Regions from separate parts of the Streptomyces sp. NPDC058008 genome, predicted to be linked through region 1. Evidence: riboswitches for the same ligand, from Rfam matches in the RefSeq annotation. Region 1 holds a riboswitch; each other region holds the start of a gene.

Region 1 (4,168 bases):
GGTGCCAGGCGATGGGCGACCAGGTCGGCCACGAGATTCACGGCGACCGCGGTTCCGGTGAACAGCAGCGCGTATGTCTGCACCTGCGGGAGGTCACGGTTCTGCACCGCCTCGACGAACCCGTTGCCGAGCCCGCGGAATCCGAAGACGGCTTCCACCAGCACGGCGCCGCCCAGCAGTCCTTCCACGCAGCGGGCGTACTGCTGCGCCGCCGGGCCGAGCACGTTGGGCAGGACGTGCCGGAGCACCACCGTGCGCTCCTGTACCCCGAGCAGCCGCAAGTGCTCGGCCACGGGGCCGTGCCGCTCCCCCGCGACTCCGGCACGGACCTGCCGGGCCAGATCGCAGAGGTGCCGTGCCGTCAGCACGACCACGGGAAGCACCAGGACGGACGGCTGCCACAGCAGACCGGCCGTGTCCAGTCCGACCGCGGTGGCGGGAAGCAGTCCTGCCGCGAGCGAGACCGAGGCGACCAGCAGCAGCGCGAGCACGAACTCGGGAACGGCGTGCAGCAGCACCGTGGCCGTGTTCAGGGCACGGTCGAGCCGACCGCCTTCCCGCAGCCCGGAGACCGTGCCGAGCAGCGGCGCCAGCATGGTGACCAGGATCAGCGCCGGTACGCCCAGGAGCAGCGTCACGCCGATCCGGCGGCCGATGTCGTCGCCCACCGGCAGCCCGGTGGTCAGCGAGTGCCCCAGGTCGCCGGTGAGCAGGTGGCCGAGCCAGTGCCAGAAGCGGGGCCAGGCAGGTTCGTCCAGCCCCAACTGTGCGCGCAGTGCCGCGACTTGTTCCGGAGTGCCGAGTTCACCGCGCAGCACGTCGGCCGTGTCGCCGGGCAGCAGCGCGCCGACGGCGAACACGGCGACCAGCACCACCAGGCACTGCAGGACCGCGAGCAGTGAGCGCCGCAGTACGTAGCCGCGCACGTCAGGCGAGGCGGACCCGGTCGAAGCGGGCCCAGCCGTGCGAGTTCGGCGGCGCCGCGCGCAGCCCGCCGACCGAGCGGCTGATGGCGTCGTTGGCGTCAGAGAAGGCCCACACCAGCAGTCCGGACTCGTCACGGGCGATCTTCTGGGCGCGGGCGAGCAGACTCAGCCGCTCCTGCTCGTCCCGGGTGGTGCGCGCGCGGTCGAGGAGCGCGTCGAACTTCTTCGAGGCGTACTGGGTCTGGTTCCGGGCCGCTCCCCCGCGGACCCGCTGCTGGAGGAAGTCGGATACGGGCAGGGTGGAGGTGGTGTTGAACGCGGCGACGCCCTTGGTCTTGATCTCGCTGAAGTACGTGCTGGAGGCGCGGGTGTTGGCGGTCAGCTTCAGCCCGATCTCCCGCAGCTGCCGCGCCATCAGGTCCGCCGCGGGTTCCCATGCCGCGTCGACCGAACTGGTCTCCACGGTGATGCGCAGTCCGTCCGCGTCGGCCTCCTTCACCAGCTTGCGCGCCGCGTCGACATCCCGTTCGCGGGGCGTGAGGTCGTCGGGGTAGCCGCGCAGCCCCATGCCGAAGAGGTCGTTGCCGGCTTCGCCGTGTCCGGCCAGGGCGATGCGCACCAGCGCCTGCCGGTCGATGCCGAGTTGCACGGCGCGTATCAGCCGCGGATCGTCGAACGGCTTCCGACCGGTGCGCAGGAGTAGCTGCTGGGCGGTGGCCCGCTTGGCGGTGAGCAGGCGCGTCGAGCCGTCCTTCTTCAGCCGCTCAACGGAGGCGCCGGCCATGTCGGCCGCGTAGTGCACCTGGCCGGACAGCAGGGCGTTGAGGCGTGCCGATTCCTCGTTCGCGGGGACGATCTCGAGCTCGGCTATGTGCGGAGCGCCGTCCCAGTGGTCGGCCCAGCGCTTGTAGCGGGCGGTGCCGCCCGGCGTGAAGGACACGTAGGTGAAGGGACCGGAGCCTATGGGTTTGCGGAAGTCCGTCGTCCCGTCCGGGATGATCTCCGTGCCGGGGCCCGCGAACACGGTGGGGAACTCGAAGTTGGGTGCCTTGAGGACGAAGACGACGGACCGCACGCCGTCCACCTTGCTCGCGGTGAAGTCGATGGCGGACAACAGGACCTGCGATGGCGAGCCGACCTCGGGGTCGGCGGCGCGGCGGTAGCTGTAGAGGACGTCCTTGGCGGTGACCGGCTTCCCGTCATGGAACCGGGCCTTTCGCAGCCGTACGCTCCAGCGTGTTCCGGAGGCGTCACTCTCCCAGGACTCCGCGAGCCTCTTACGGACGGACATGTCGTCGGCGTACGTGCCGAGGGTGTCGTACAGGGCCTTGGCACGGGCCTGGTCGACGAAGTTCGGGGCGACGTGCGGATCGAGGGTCTCCTGCGAGCCGCCCGACGTGAACGCGGCGCGGAACCCGTCCCCTCTGCCGCCGTCCTTCGTATCGCCGCCACAGCCACTGAGCAGGCCGGTCCCGGCGAGCGCCAGCGCACCACCGGCGGCGAGCACCCCTCTGCGACCGGGCTCCGGGTGCCGTCCCGGCTCCGTCCGGGCATGCGTCGTCACAGTCGATCCTCTCCGGGGTGTCCTCGCCCCTGACGTCAGACCGGCGACGGGTCAGTCTCCTGGCTCCCGGATCGTCGCTCGCCTCCGCCTTCCCGGCCGCGCTCGCGGACAGTGGCGTGCAGAAGGATCGCTCCCCGGTCACAGTGGCGGGACCGCGCCGGAATCGCACCGGCTTCCTGGTCCCCGTCGCCTTGTGCGTCCATTGTGGCGTATGTGGTGGGCGGGACCGGCGCCCGGCTCCTCCCGGCCGCCGATGGGGGTGGTCGTACGCGTCCATCCCAGCTCTGCCCACAATGCGCACCGGCACCACCAGTGGGCCCGAACCCTCAGACACACTCCGCGCGAAACACCAGGAAAGGGGCAGCCGTACCCATGACAGCAACACCCCTCGCCGACTGGCAGACCAGCTGGGACCGCCAGCAGGAGTGGTACATGCCCGACCGGGAGGAGCGGTTCCGGTCATGATCGACACGGTCGAGGCCGTGGCAGGCACCGCGCCGCGCGTCCTCGACCTGGACTGCGGCACCGGCAGCATCTCCGACCGCCTGCTTGAGGCAGTCCACGACGTTGCGGCCGAGCCGATCCACGGCTGCAGCCACCAGCCCGTCGTAAGGACCCCCCTCATCGCGAAGCCACGGGCCCAGTTTCGGCCGGGTCATCGGGTCGGTGGCGCCCGACACCTCCCAGTCATCGGCCCAGCCGATGATGTGGCCCCCGACAGACGCGGCAGTGGTCAGCGCGTCCTCCCGTTGCCGCTCCGGCGACGATGTCGCGAGCTTCATCCGCGACAGACGTCGCACGCCGAGCAGGCACTTCCCGCATCAGCCGTAGGGGCGTTCCATCATGTTCAGGTCCGTACCGCGCAAGACATCTCCGTTTCGAACACGCAAGGTACGGAGATTGGGCGGCCACACCCAGGACGATCCTGCTCAAGCCAGCAAGCTCACCCCAGGAAGCTCAGCCGCACCTGACGGTCCGCATTGTCGACGTTCGTGTCCACCAGGCACACCGACTGCCACGTCCCCAGCTCCAGCCTCCCCCCGATCACCGGCAGTGTGGCGTGCGGTGGCACGAGCGCCGGCAGTACGTGGTCGCGGCCGTGGCCGGGGCTTCCGTGGCGGTGGCGCCAGCGGGTGTCGGCGGGGAGCAGGGTCTGGAGGGCGGTCAGGAGGTCGTCGTCGCTGCCGGCCCCGGTTTCCAGGATCGCGATTCCGGCTGTCGCGTGCGGTACGAAGACGTTGAGCAGGCCGTCCCCGCCGTGAGCGGTGCGGGTGAGGAACTGGGCGCACTCCTCGGTCAGGTCCATGACTGTTTCCGTGCGTCCCGTGGTGACGCTCAGTACGTGTGTGGCGAAGGTGTCAGGCATGGCCCCATTCTCTCGTCGCCGGGTCGGATCCCGCGCCGGGAAGATCCGGGGCACACACCGGGTTGGTAGAAAGGTGAACAACTTCGGGGTGCGTGAGCTGGACGTGGTCGTCGTCGGCGCCGGGCAGGCGGGGCTGTCCGCCGCCTATCACCTGCGGCGCGCCGGACTCGAACCGGAGAAGGCGTTCGTCGTGCTCGACCACGCGCCCCGGCCCGGCGGCGCCTGGCAGTTCCGCTGGCCCTCGCTGACGTACGGCAAGGTGCACGGCATGCACTCCCTGCCCGGCATGGAGCTCACGGGGGCCGATGACAG
Region 2 (4,168 bases), on a different contig from region 1:
TTGAGGAACGCCTTGGCCTGTGCGATGTCGGTATCGGTGTTCGGGACCCCGGAGACGCAGAGCGCGGCCATCGCGGCCCCGGTCATGTCGATGTCGCTGGTGGCGGCGAGCTGCGTCGGGTTGCCCTCGGCCTTGCCGTAGTCCCAGCCGCCGTCATTGTGCTGGTTGGCGCGGATACGGGTGACGAGCGCGTCGCGAAGGGGCTGGGGCGTCCGCTGTGCTCCCGCTTGCGTCTTCGCTCCGCCGAGGGCGAGCGCGGCGAAGACGGTGCCGTTGAAATTCGCCGAGGGGCCGAAGTAACCCGGTTCGGCCGTCTGCCAATAGCCGTAGATGTCGGCGACGAGGTTGCGGGAGGCGGAGACGCGGGCCGGGTCGATGCCGGCCGCATAGGCGTTGAGCGAGGCCCGTTCGTAGTCCGTGACCACCGGAGTCGCCGACGGCCACCCAGCGGTCGCGAGCAGTGTGCGGTAGACGGATCTCGCGTTCTTCGTGGTGTCGCCCCCCGGCGTGACGTCGACGGCCGCAGTTCCTGCCGAGGCGAGTGCACTGAAGGCCCACTCGTTCGACAGACCGGCGCCCGCGTACGAACCGTCCGAGGCCTGGAGGGACTTGAGATAGGCGACACCATTCGTCTTCGAGGTCGCGATCTGGGCCGGCGTGGCGGTGGCCGCGGCCGGCAGAGCACTCAGGCAGAGCGCCCCGAGGGAAAAGGTTGCCGTGAACGCCAGACGAGGGGAGATCGACATACGGGGCATGGCCTGCTCCTGGGATGAGGGGCGTGTCGACCAGGCCCGGCCTCCTGCCTCGGTGCGGGCAGCAGTGGGCAAGGCCGCCGCCCGAACGCGTGGACCGGCTTCCTGTGGTGCACCGCCGCCATGGGCATTCGGGCTCAGGACGGCCCTCTGCCGTCCCACACCGCTGCGCGTCAGCCCCGGACTCTCACCGGGTTCCCCCACGTGGCAGCCCAGGACGCTACCCCAGGCGGCCGAGTCCTGCCAGCAGTCCCGCACGATCCCCTGTGTGCGCTGCGCTACGGCTTCTTGACGCCATGTGAATTCACGTGCTCCAATCCGCCTGTTAAGCACTGAGTTCCAGGGGAAGCCGGTCGAAATCCGGCGCTGACCCGCAACCGTAGGCCCGGCATCGCCGGGCGAGCCGGATTACCTGGGGCCTGATCTGCAGCGATAAGCGCCGTCGCGGACTACGGCGTGGACGACCGGCCCCACCCGCCACGCATCATGCGGTGAGGGCCCCTCAGCCACGTGCGTGTCCCCACGGAAACAGCACGAGGGGGCAGCGGTGGGGACCGCGGAGCGAAGAGACCGGCAGCCGGGGGGCAGAGCGTTCCTGTCCCTGATATCAGTGGCATTCCTGTTGCTCACCATGTCCGTGACACTCGTCACCGTCGTCACTCCGGCCGCAGCGGACCCCGTCGAGGACTGCACGGGCACCAAGGGCGCGGTCGTCGCCGTGGACTTCGGCCCCTTCGGCGGCGAGGTGGAGCGCGGCTGCGACGCGACGCCGACGACCGGCTACGAGCTCCTCCGCGAGGCGGGCTTCACCACCGAGGGCACCGAGCACGACGGCCCGGCCTTCATCTGCCGCATCGGCCTCGGTACCGGCACGCAGTACCCCACCACGGACAAGGAATCCTGCGTACTCACCCCGCCTGCCACGGCCTACTGGTCGTACTGGATCGCATCCCCGGGACAGAAGAAGTGGACGTACAGCCAGTACGGGGCCATGGACCGCAAGCCGAAGGACGGCGACGTCGACGCGTGGGTGTTCGGCGGCACCGACATCGGCGGGACCACCGGCAAGCCGACCTTCACCCCCGACGAGGTACGCGCGGGCGGTGGTACCGAGCCCCCCGACCCCGGAAACCCGCCCACGGTCCCGGCCGGTGAGATCGACGTCGCGGCTGCGGCTGCCTGGGTCGGCGGCACGCTCCAGGACGGCGAACGCGTCGTCGGCGAGGGCACCGACGCCCCCGACTACCTGCTGACCACCGAGGCGGCCTACGCTCTCGCCGCCGGCGACGGCGCGAGCGCCACCCTTGACAAGGTCACCGCCTTCCTCGCCGCTCACACCGGCGACTACGCCTACCCGTCGGGGACGGACCAGGCCCCTGACGCGACGGCCGCTGCCCGGCTCGCGCTCGTCGCCGAAGCGACGGAGGCCGATCCCCGGGACTTCGGCGGCCACGACCTGATCGCCGCCCTCCTGGACAACGTGTGCGCAGCAGGTCCCGACGCGGGCGAGCCAACTCCGGGATGCACCGCCAAGGGTGACTTCCGCAACGCAACCTACGGGGACGGCCAAGCGCTGGCCCTACTGGCCCTGCTCCGCGCCGGTGCCGTACCTCCGGCGGAGAGCGTCGAACGGCTGATCCAGTTGCAGTGCGACGACGGCGGAGTCACCGGCATCCTGATCCGTCCCGGCGAGAACTGCGACGGCGACCCCGCCACCACCGGCCTCGTGGCCCTCGTGCTGCACGAGGTCAGCGGGCAGGAAGCCGCTGTGGCCAAGGCCCGCGCCTACCTCAAGAAGGCTCAGGGCGAGAACGGCTCGTACCCCGGATACACCGGAGCCACCACAGGCAGCGTCAACGCCACCGCGTACGCTGCTCAGGCGCTCCGCGCCCTCGGCGACACCGCCCACGCGGACGCGGCTGTCTCCTGGCTCTCCCGGGAACAGCTGGACGGCGGCGGCTTCGGCTTCGAGGAAGGCGCGACCGACCCGGCCCTGTACGCGACGGGACCCGCCGTGCTCGCCGGCGCGGGCACCGATCTCGCCCGGCTGACGACGAAGAAGCCCGATCCGACCGGTCCGCCGACGACCGGACCCCCCACCGACGACCCGACCCCTCCCGCCGGTGAAGGCCCCGACCTGAAGAAGGGCGTCGCCTACCTCACCAAGGGCACCAACCTCAAGCAGGGGCAGTACTACACGGCTGGTCCTGGTTCGGCCCGTGCGGACTTCGGACTCACCATCGACGGCGCCTACGCACTGGCGGCCACCGGCCTGAACGACGACAAGCTCCGGGGCATCGTCGACTTCCTCGACGAGGGAGGCAAGGACGGCGATGGCAGGACTCTCCAGGACTGGACGGGAACCGGCACCGAATACGCGCTCGGCGGTTCCCTCGGCAAGGCCGCCCTGCTCGCCCAGGTGGTGGGCCGAGACCCACGTGCCTTCGGGGGCCAGGACCTGATCACCGCTCTGGAGAAGTCCGTGTGCACCGGGCCGAGCGAGGCCCCGGACCGCAGCTGCGCCGCCAGGGGCGCCTACACCTACGCCCCGTCCGTCTTCTCCCAGTCGCTGGCGATCATGGCCCAGGTGCGGGCCGGTGAGAAGAACGCGGCGGGCGAGCCGATCGCGTATCTGGAAAGCCTTCAGCACGACAGCGGCGCGTGGCCCAGCCTGATTCCCGCCACGGGCGACTCCGACGTCGACTCCACCGCCATCGCGGCCATGGCCTTGGGCCTGGCCGGAGGCGAGAAGGCGGACAAAGCCGTCGACAAGGCCCTGTCCTGGATCGCGGGCAAACAGCTCTCGGACGGGGGCTTTCCCGGCGCGGCCGGCAACTCGGTCAACTCCGCCGCCCTCGCGGTCCAAGGGCTCTCGCTCGACGCGAAGCGGTACGCGGCGGAGATCGCCAAGGCCCGGAAGTTCCTTGCGGGCCAGCAGAACACCGACGGTGGCTTCAACGTTGCCGAGGAGGGCCAGCGCGGATCCGATCTGCGTGCGTCGACCCAGGCGGTCAGCGGAACAACTGGGGTCTCCTTCGGCACTCTGGAGCGCAGTCTGACCGGCACGGCGCCGCAGCCCGTGCCCAGCCCTGACGCCTCCACTCCGACGATCATCACTCCCGGGGACACAGCCGGCGGTGCAGGCGGCATCGTCGACACCGACGGCGGTGGTGGAGCGTTGGCCTCCACAGGTGCGCAGGTCGGTGCACTCGTCGGCCTTGCGGCCCTGCTGGTCGCCACGGGGTGGCGCACGGTCGTCGTTGCCCACCGCCGTGCGGCAGGAGGACGGATATGAGGGCCCCCTCATGGCGCCGAGCCGTGCGAGCGCCGTCCGCGCTTCTGCTGTCGGCTGCCGCGCTGACGGCTACCGCCCCGTCGGCGGCAGCGGATCCGCAGGCCATGGGCCGGTGCACCAC
Region 3 (4,168 bases), on a different contig from region 1:
CGGCCTTCCGATGCTCATGCTGTCCCGCCACTCGATCGACGGGGACGGCGAACCGGTGGAGTGGGTGCGCTCGGTGTACCGGGGCGACCGGTACAAGTTCGTGGCCCGCCTGAAGCGTCCCACCGACTGAGACGGTCACGGAACCCACCGACGGCTGGATCCTCCCGCACGCGCGCGGGAGGATCCAGCCGTTTCGCATGACACAGGACCGTTGCAGGACCGAAATACGGACGGGGGGTGACGGTGGCCGGACCTCTCGCCTAGATTTCCTGCGCGTCGCACCAGGTGATCAGCGAGGGGACGGAGTCGCCACATGCCAGAAGAAACCGATGCGAACCCACCGACAGCACCGACAGTGACACCCGCCAGAGTGGTGATCGCGCTCTGCCTGATCGCCCCGTTCGTGGCGATGCTCTGGGTGGACTCGTACGCGAAGGTAGAACCGACCTTCATCGGCATCCCGTTCTTCTACTGGTACCAGATGCTCTGGGTGCTCATCTCGACCACGCTCACCATGATCGCGTACAAGCTGTGGCAGCGTGACCAGCGCGCCCGCAAGGGGGGTGCTTCCGCATGAAGGACGGCGTGAACGGCGTCGCGCTCGCCGTGTTCATCTTCTTCTTCGTGGCCGTCACGGTCATCGGGTTCATGGCCGCGCGCTGGCGCAAGGCGGAGAACGAGGCCAGCCTCGACGAATGGGGCCTGGGCGGACGCTCGTTCGGCACCTGGGTCACCTGGTTCCTGCTGGGCGGGGACCTCTACACGGCGTACACCTTCGTCGCGGTGCCCGCGGCGATCTACGCGGCGGGCGCGGCCGGCTTCTTCGCCGTCCCGTACACGATCCTCGTCTACCCGCTGATCTTCACCTTCCTGCCGCGCCTGTGGTCGGTCTCGCACAAGCACGGCTACGTCACCACCTCGGACTTCGTCCGGGGCCGGTTCGGCTCCAAGGGCCTCTCGCTGGCGGTCGCCCTCACCGGCATCCTCGCCACGATGCCGTACATCGCGCTCCAGCTGGTCGGCATCCAGGCCGTGCTGGACGTCATGGGCGTCGGCGGCGGCGAGAACACGCACTGGTTCGTCAAGGACCTGCCGCTGCTCATCGCGTTCGCGGTCCTCGCCGCGTACACCTACTCCTCGGGGCTGCGGGCGCCCGCGCTCATCGCGTTCGTCAAGGACGGCCTGATCTACCTGGTCATCGCCGTGGCGATCATCTACATCCCGATCAAGCTCGGCGGGTTCGGCGAGATCTTCGCCAAGGCCAACGACGCCTTCGCGCAGACCAACCCGGCGACGGGACAGCCGCGCGGCGCCCTGGTGCCCGGGGACATGGGCCAGTGGGGCTACGCCACGCTGGCGCTCGGCTCGGCGCTGGCGCTCTTCATGTACCCGCACTCGATCACGGCGACGCTCTCCAGCCGCAGCCGTGAGGTGATCCGGCGCAACACCACGATCCTGCCGCTGTACTCGCTGATGCTGGGTCTGCTGGCCCTGCTCGGGTTCATGGCGATCGCCGCCGGGATCAAGGTGGACAACGGGCAGCTGGCCATCCCGCAGCTGTTCGAGAACATGTTCCCCGACTGGTTCGCGGGCGTGGCCTTCGCCGCGATCGGGATCGGCGCCCTCGTGCCGGCCGCGATCATGTCGATCGCCGCGGCGAACCTCTTCACCCGCAACATCTACAAGGACTTCATCAAGCCCGACGCCACCCCGGCCCAGGAGACCAAGGTCTCCAAGCTGGTCTCGCTCCTGGTCAAGGTCGGCGCGCTCGCCTTCGTCCTCACCATGGACAAGACGGTCGCGATCAACTTCCAGCTGCTGGGCGGCATCTGGATCCTCCAGACGATGCCGGCCCTGGTGGGCGGCCTGTTCACCCGGTGGTTCCACCGCTGGGCGCTGATCGCCGGCTGGGCGGTCGGCATGGTCTACGGCACGGTGGCCGCGTACGGTGTCGCCAGCCCGACGCAGAAGCACTTCGGCGGCTCCTCGAAGGAGATCCCGGGCATCGGCGAGATCGGCTACATCGGTCTCACCGCGATCGTGCTGAACATCCTCGTCGTGGTCGTGCTGACCTTCGTCCTGAACGCCGTCAAGGCCCCGGCCGGTGTGGACGAGACCGCGCCGTCCGACTACACGGCGGACGTCGGCGACCCCGGCGTCCAGGCCGAGCTCCCGCCGGCCACGGAGGGCTCGCCGGGCGGTCACGCCCCGCTGGAACGCCTGTAGGGCGCACGGTCCCGTCCCCGGCAGGGCTCTCCCCGCCGGGGACGGCCGTGCGAGGGGCCGGTGGGACTCCCCGGAACAGCCCGGCCGTCCGCGGAGGCCACCCGGCGGATCCACCGGCGCCCCTGCCCCGGAGGGGCCCCGGAACGGGCCCCCGGCCCGGTCCCCGGCCTCGCCCCGGCGGCGTCCCGCCCGGCCTTCCGACCCGTCGCGACACTACATGTGGGGGCCGCAGCAATCGGCGGCCCCCACATGTATGCTCGACCTCGCTGTCGCCGCAGGGGAATCCGGTGCGAATCCGGAACTGTCCCGCAACGGTGTGATCGGTGTGCTTCTGCGCACCGCGGAGTCCGAAGACCTGTCGACAGTGCGTCCGGCTCGACCGAACCGGACGCAGAGACGTCCGGGCCCCGCGGAGGGCCGGTGGACGCCGTGCGCACCGTGCTGCCCTCCCCCGGGTGTCCACGTGTCCGGCTGCCCCGCTCCCGCAGGCCCTGAGCCGAGCGAGGGATAGCCCCAGTGACCATCGCGCCAGCAGACCCGGTTTCAGCCGCGGAATCCGAAGGCCGTACGACCGACGCGCCCGGGACCGCACTGCTGCGGACCCTGACCGGCCTCACCGCCGACCTCCCCGACACCGACCCCGGACGGGTCGCCGCCGCCGCGCTGCGCGGCCGCAACGCCCGGTCGGACGAGGCGGAGCTGCGCACGCTGGCCACCGAGGCGGCCGCCGGCCTGATCTCCGAGGACCCGGCCTACTCCCGGCTCGCCGCGCGGCTCCTCACCCGGGCCATCGCGGACGAGGCCGCCGGCCAGGGAGCGGTCTCCTTCTCGGCGTCGGTCACCGTCGGACACCGCGAGGGACTGATCGCGGACCGCACGGCCGAGTTCGTCGCACTGCACGCCACCGCCCTCGACGCCCTCGTCGACCGGGCGCTGGCCGACGGCGCCGACGACCGCTTCGGCTACTTCGGCCTGCGGACGCTGCACAGCCGGTACCTGCTGCGCCACCCGCTCAGCCGCGAGGTCGTCGAGACCCCGCAGCACTTCATGCTGCGCGTCGCCTCGGGCCTCGCCGAGGACACCTCCGAGCGCGCCCTGGAGGAGGTGGCCGCGCTGTACGGGCTGATGAACCGGCTCGACTACCTGCCCTCCTCCCCCACCCTCTTCAACTCCGGCACCCGCCACCCGCAGATGTCGTCCTGCTACCTGCTGGACTCGCCGCTGGACGAGCTCGACTCGATCTACGACCGCTACCACCAGGTGGCGCGCCTCTCCAAGCACGCGGGCGGCATCGGCCTCTCCTACTCCCGCATCCGCGCCCGCGGTTCACTCATCCGGGGGACCAACGGGCACTCCAACGGCATCGTCCCGTTCCTGAAGACGCTCGACGCCTCCGTCGCCGCGGTCAACCAGGGCGGCAGGCGCAAGGGCGCCGCCGCCGTCTACCTGGAGACCTGGCACGCGGACATCGAGGAGTTCCTGGAGCTGCGCGACAACACGGGTGAGGACCAGCGGCGTACGCACAACCTCAACCTGGCGCACTGGATCCCGGACGAGTTCATGCGCCGGGTCGACGCGGACACCGAGTGGTCGCTGTTCTCCCCGGCCGACGCCCCCGAGCTGGTGGACCTGTGGGGCGAGGAGTTCGACGCGGCCTACCGCGCGGCCGAGGCCAGGGGCCTGGCCCGCAGGACGATGCCGGCGCGTGAGCTGTACGGGCGCATGATGCGCACCCTCGCACAGACCGGGCAGGGCTGGATGACGTTCAAGGACGCCTCCAACCGGACGGCGAACCAGACCGCCGAGCCGGGCCGGGTCGTCCACTCGTCGAACCTCTGCACCGAGATCCTCGAAGTGACCGACGACGGCGAGACGGCCGTCTGCAACCTGGGGTCGGTCAACCTCGGCGCGTTCGTCACGGGCGGCACCCTCGACTGGGAGC
Region 4 (4,168 bases), on a different contig from region 1:
GTGACGATCTCGGCGGTCTTCTGCCGGGCGAAGGCCAGCCAGCGCAGTACCTGCGGCTCGACGTCCCGTTCGGCGGTGGCGTCGAGGGGGACGTGCAGCAGGGAGCAGGAGGAGGCGACGTCGACCCGCCCGGCGAGGCCGAGCAGCGTCCCCAGGGTGGACAGCGACTTCTCCAGATCGTTGATCCAGATGTTGCGGCCGTTGACGACCCCCGCGACCAGGCGCTTGCCGGGCAGTCCGCCGACGGCCGCCAGGGCGTCCAGATTCACGGCGGCGCTCTCGGTGAAGTCCAGCGCGAGACCCTCCACCGGAGTCCTGGCCAGCACGGCGAGCGCCTCGCCGAGCGGGCCGAAGTAGGAGGCGACGAGCAGCTCGGGCCGGTCGTCGAGGCTGCCGAGACCCCGGTAGGCGCGCTCGACGGCGTTCAGTTCGGCGGGTGTGCGGTCCTGGACGAGCGCGGGCTCGTCCAGCTGCACCCACCCGGCACCGGCCGCGCGCAGGTCGGCGAGGACCTCCGCGTACACCGGCAGCAGGCGGTCCAGGAGTGTGAGGGGGTCGAAGTCCGCGGACACGCCGGGGGCCGGCTTGGCGAGGAGCAGGTAGGTGACCGGGCCGACGAGGACGGGCCGGGCGTTCAGCCCCAGGGCGAGTGCCTCCGTCAGTTCGGCGACCTGCTTGGCGGAGTCCGCCGAGAAGACCGTGTCCGGCCCCAGTTCCGGCACCAGGTAGTGGTAGTTGGTGTCGAACCACTTGGTCATCTCCAGTGGTGCGACGTCCTGGGTGCCGCGTGCCATCGCGAAGTAGCCGTCGAGCGGATCCGCGGCGACCGCCTCGCGGTGGCGGGCCGGCACGGCTCCCACCATGACGGTGGTGTCCAGCACGTGGTCGTAGTACGAGAAGTCCCCGGTGGGCACCTCGTCGATCCCGGTCGTGCTCAGCTGCCGCCAGTTGTCGCCGCGCAGCCGGGCCGCGGTGGCGCGGAGGGCGTCGGCGGTGACCCGCCCCTTCCAGTAGCCCTCCACCGCCTGCTTCAGTTCCCGGTTCTGACCCTGCCGGGGGTAGCCGTGGACGGTGGACCGCGCGGTCGCGGTCGTGTGCTCGGTGGTCACGGAGATCTCCTTCGCGAGATGAATCCCTGAGATCCCGGGGACGGCACGAGCGCGCGAAGGGGTGACGTACCGGGACGTGAGGCGTCGTACGACGCCGTGACGGCCTGGTAGGTACGCCGACCCGCCCTCGAGGTCACCGGGATGTCCGCGCACGGATGGTCCGCGCGCGGGCAGTTGGCAGGTCTTCGGACTCGCGGGCACGTCCTGTGTGAGGACACCTAGTGGCCGTCGCTTCCCAGGCCCGGTACGTCGGACCCAGTGCGTATGACGGCGGTCGTTCCCGCTCACCGCTGCGGGGCAGTCCCGGATTCCCACCGGGTTCCCTCTTACGACGCATCCCGTCTGGCGGACGGGGCGAACCAGCTGCACGCGTCAGACTACGGGGCATCCGGGCGGCGCGAGGCGCCAGGTCCAGCATGCGGATGGACCGGGCGCCGGACCGTGGCCGACCGGCGGGCCGGGGCCGGACGCGCCGGACGGGCCGGCGTCCGGCCGTCAGCGGAGGGCGATTCCGCGCCCGTGCCCCCGGACGCGTGAGGCCCGCCCCCAGGCGCCGGCAGGGCGCCCGGCCGGGCCTACGGGAGGCCGGTCCGGGCGGCGGATAATTCGAAGGCCCCCTTGAACGCCACCCGTTAGGGTGGCCCGATGGCGTCGATCAAGCAGGTCCAGATCACCTTCGACTGTGCGGAGCCGGAGCGCGTCGCCCGATTCTGGTGCGAGGTGCTGGGCTACGTGGCACCGGCGCCACCGGAGGGGTTCGCCACCTGGGCCGACTACGAGGACACGCGTCCGCCGGAGCTCAGGGGAGCGTCGTTCTCGTGCGGCGACCCCTCGGGCGTGGGCCCGAGGATGTACTTCCAGCGCGTTCCCGAGGGGAAGACCGTCAAGAACCGGGTGCACCTCGACGTACGCGTCGGCACCGGGCTCGTGGGGGAGGCGCGGGTGGCCGCGCTCGAGGCCGAATGCGCGCGGCTCCTCCCGCTCGGAGCCCGGCGGGTGCACCTGCTGCTCGCCGACGACGAGAACGAGTCGTGCCTGCTGATGCAGGACGTCGAGGGCAACGAGTTCTGCCTCGACTGAGCGACCGCGCACGGCTCGGCTCCGCCCCGGAGTTCTGCCTCGGCTGAGGCTCGGCTCCGCCCCCTGAGCTCTGCCTCGGCTGAGCAGCCGAACCGTCGGGGAACCGCCCCACCGACGCCCGCCCCGCGGCGCCGACGCCGACGCCGGTGCGACGCGTCCGTCCTACTCGCTGCCTGTGGCGCACGGGGTCCCGGCCCCGTGCGGACGCGCGGGACGCGCCCGCGCCGACCGGTCGGGCAGGGTCCGCGGGTGGCCGCGGCGCGCGGATCCGGAGGACACGAACCACCGCCGTCGAAGCGCTTCGACACCGTTCCCTTCCCGGCGGCGGGGCGCCCGCACCCTCCGAGGCAGTGCACCGGCCGTGCGGGGCGGCACGCGCCCCCGCCCCGGTTCCGGCGCATCCTATTGACACCCTCCCGCCCGGCTGCCATCTTCGAAGCGCTTCAACGATCATGGCCGTGGGACACGGTCCTGGCCCGAGCCCCGAGGACAGAGCATGGCGTTCTTCGACAATCCCGTGATACCCGGATTCAGTCCGGACCCGAGCGTCTGCCGTGTCGGCGAGGACTACTACCTGGCGACGTCCAGCTTCGAGTACGTCCCCGGCGTACCGCTGTGGCACAGCAGGGACCTGGTGCACTGGCGGCTGATCGGGCACGCGCTCGACCGGCCGTCACAGCTCGCGCTGCCCGACGACGCGCCGTCCTCGTGCGGGGTCTACGCACCCACGCTGCGCCACCACGACGGCCGCTTCTGGATGATCACGACCGTCGTGGCCGGGGCGGGCAACGTCCTGGTGACCGCCGAGGACCCCGCCGGGCCGTGGTCGGATCCGGTGCCGGTCGGCATCCCGGGCATCGATCCCGACCTCGCCTGGGACGAGGAGGGGAACTGCTGGTGCGTGTTCTCCAACGACGGGATCCGGGCCGTGCGCATCGAGCCGGAGACGGGTGAACTGCTCGGCGGGACCGTGGACATGTGGTCGGGGAGCGGGCTCCAGTACCCCGAGGGTCCGCACCTCTACCGCATCGGCGACTGGTGGTACCTGCTCCTCTCGGAGGGCGGGACCGAACGCGGGCACGCGATGTCGATCGCCCGGGCCCGCTCCCTGACGGGACCGTTCGAACCGCATCCGGCCAACCCCGTGCTGTCCCACCGCAGTACGGGTCACCCGGTGCAGAACACCGGGCACGGTGATCTGGTGGAGGCGCACGACGGCACCTGGTGGATGGTGCTCCTGGGTACCCGGCCCCGGGGCGACACCCCGAAGTTCCACGGCATGGGCCGCGAGACGTTCCTGGTGCCGGTGCGGTGGGAGGACGGGTGGCCACTGCCCGGACCGCTGGAACTCCGCTCCCCGGCACCTGAGCTGACCCCGCACCCCTGGCCCGCCGAGCCGCACCGTGACGACTTCGGGTCTCCCGCCCTCGCACCCTGCTGGGTCTCGCTCAGACGCCACGACCCGAGTGCCGTACGCCTCGACGAGAGGCCCGGACACCTGGTGCTGCACGCCCGAGCGGACAGCATGGACAGACCAGGGGCGCTGTTCGTGGGGCGCCGCCAGCGCGACCCCGACTGCGGTGCGCGGACGCGCGTCGACGTGGGCGCGGGAGGCAGGGGCGGCCTCGCCGTGCGGCTGGACGAGGCCCACCACTTCCAGGTGGAGGTGGAGGACGGGAAGGTACGCGCGGTCGCCCGCATCGGACCGTTGCGCGGGACCGTGGCCGAACGCGACGTACCCGCAGGGCCGTTGACGCTGCGGATCGAGGTGACCACCACCGGGATCCTGCCGCCCACCGTCACCACGCGTCCCACCGGCCCCGACGCGGCCGCCCCCTCCGGCCTCCGGATCGGCGCGCCGGACACCCTCCGCCTGGGGTACGAGACCGACGGCGGGGACTTCGAGATCCTCGCCGAACTCGACGGCCGCTACCTCACGACCGAGGTCGCGGGAGGCTTCACCGGCCGGGTCATCGGCA

What was found. A riboswitch is a leader RNA that binds a small molecule or an ion and turns the genes downstream of it on or off. The one in region 1 is predicted to bind cobalamin.
Region 2: it holds a riboswitch for cobalamin, as region 1 does, so the genes downstream of both, ACFVS9_RS33190 (prenyltransferase/squalene oxidase repeat-containing protein) here and ACFVS9_RS26035 (ABC transporter substrate-binding protein) in region 1, are expected to answer to the same signal.
Region 3: it holds a riboswitch for cobalamin, as region 1 does, so the genes downstream of both, ACFVS9_RS29145 (ribonucleoside-diphosphate reductase subunit alpha) here and ACFVS9_RS26035 (ABC transporter substrate-binding protein) in region 1, are expected to answer to the same signal.
Region 4: it holds a riboswitch for cobalamin, as region 1 does, so the genes downstream of both, metE (5-methyltetrahydropteroyltriglutamate--homocysteine S-methyltransferase) here and ACFVS9_RS26035 (ABC transporter substrate-binding protein) in region 1, are expected to answer to the same signal.

What each region holds. Positions count from the first base shown of each region.
Region 1 is NZ_JBHVQX010000029.1:33,631-37,798, forward strand. It holds gene ACFVS9_RS26030 (ABC transporter permease) at 1-926, opposite strand, end outside; gene ACFVS9_RS26035 (ABC transporter substrate-binding protein) at 928-2,490, opposite strand; cobalamin riboswitch at 2,543-2,671, opposite strand; partial or broken gene ACFVS9_RS26040 (SAM-dependent methyltransferase) at 2,863-3,044, shown strand; partial or broken gene ACFVS9_RS26045 (recombinase family protein) at 3,099-3,272, opposite strand; gene ACFVS9_RS26050 (secondary thiamine-phosphate synthase enzyme YjbQ) at 3,434-3,856, opposite strand; gene ACFVS9_RS26055 (NAD(P)-binding domain-containing protein) at 3,930-4,168, shown strand, end outside.
Region 2 is NZ_JBHVQX010000052.1:12,569-16,736, reverse strand. It holds gene ACFVS9_RS33195 (hypothetical protein) at 1-755, opposite strand, end outside; cobalamin riboswitch at 878-953, opposite strand; cobalamin riboswitch at 1,042-1,190, shown strand; gene ACFVS9_RS33190 (prenyltransferase/squalene oxidase repeat-containing protein) at 1,384-4,047, shown strand; gene ACFVS9_RS33185 (hypothetical protein) at 4,044-4,168, shown strand, end outside.
Region 3 is NZ_JBHVQX010000036.1:68,153-72,320, reverse strand. It holds gene ACFVS9_RS29160 (GntR family transcriptional regulator) at 1-130, shown strand, start outside; gene ACFVS9_RS29155 (DUF3311 domain-containing protein) at 314-577, shown strand; gene mctP (monocarboxylate uptake permease MctP) at 574-2,226, shown strand; cobalamin riboswitch at 2,468-2,604, shown strand; gene ACFVS9_RS29145 (ribonucleoside-diphosphate reductase subunit alpha) at 2,743-4,168, shown strand, end outside.
Region 4 is NZ_JBHVQX010000006.1:79,324-83,491, reverse strand. It holds gene metE (5-methyltetrahydropteroyltriglutamate--homocysteine S-methyltransferase) at 1-1,109, opposite strand, end outside; cobalamin riboswitch at 1,268-1,488, opposite strand; gene ACFVS9_RS07855 (VOC family protein) at 1,755-2,189, shown strand; gene ACFVS9_RS07850 (glycoside hydrolase family 43 protein) at 2,686-4,168, shown strand, end outside.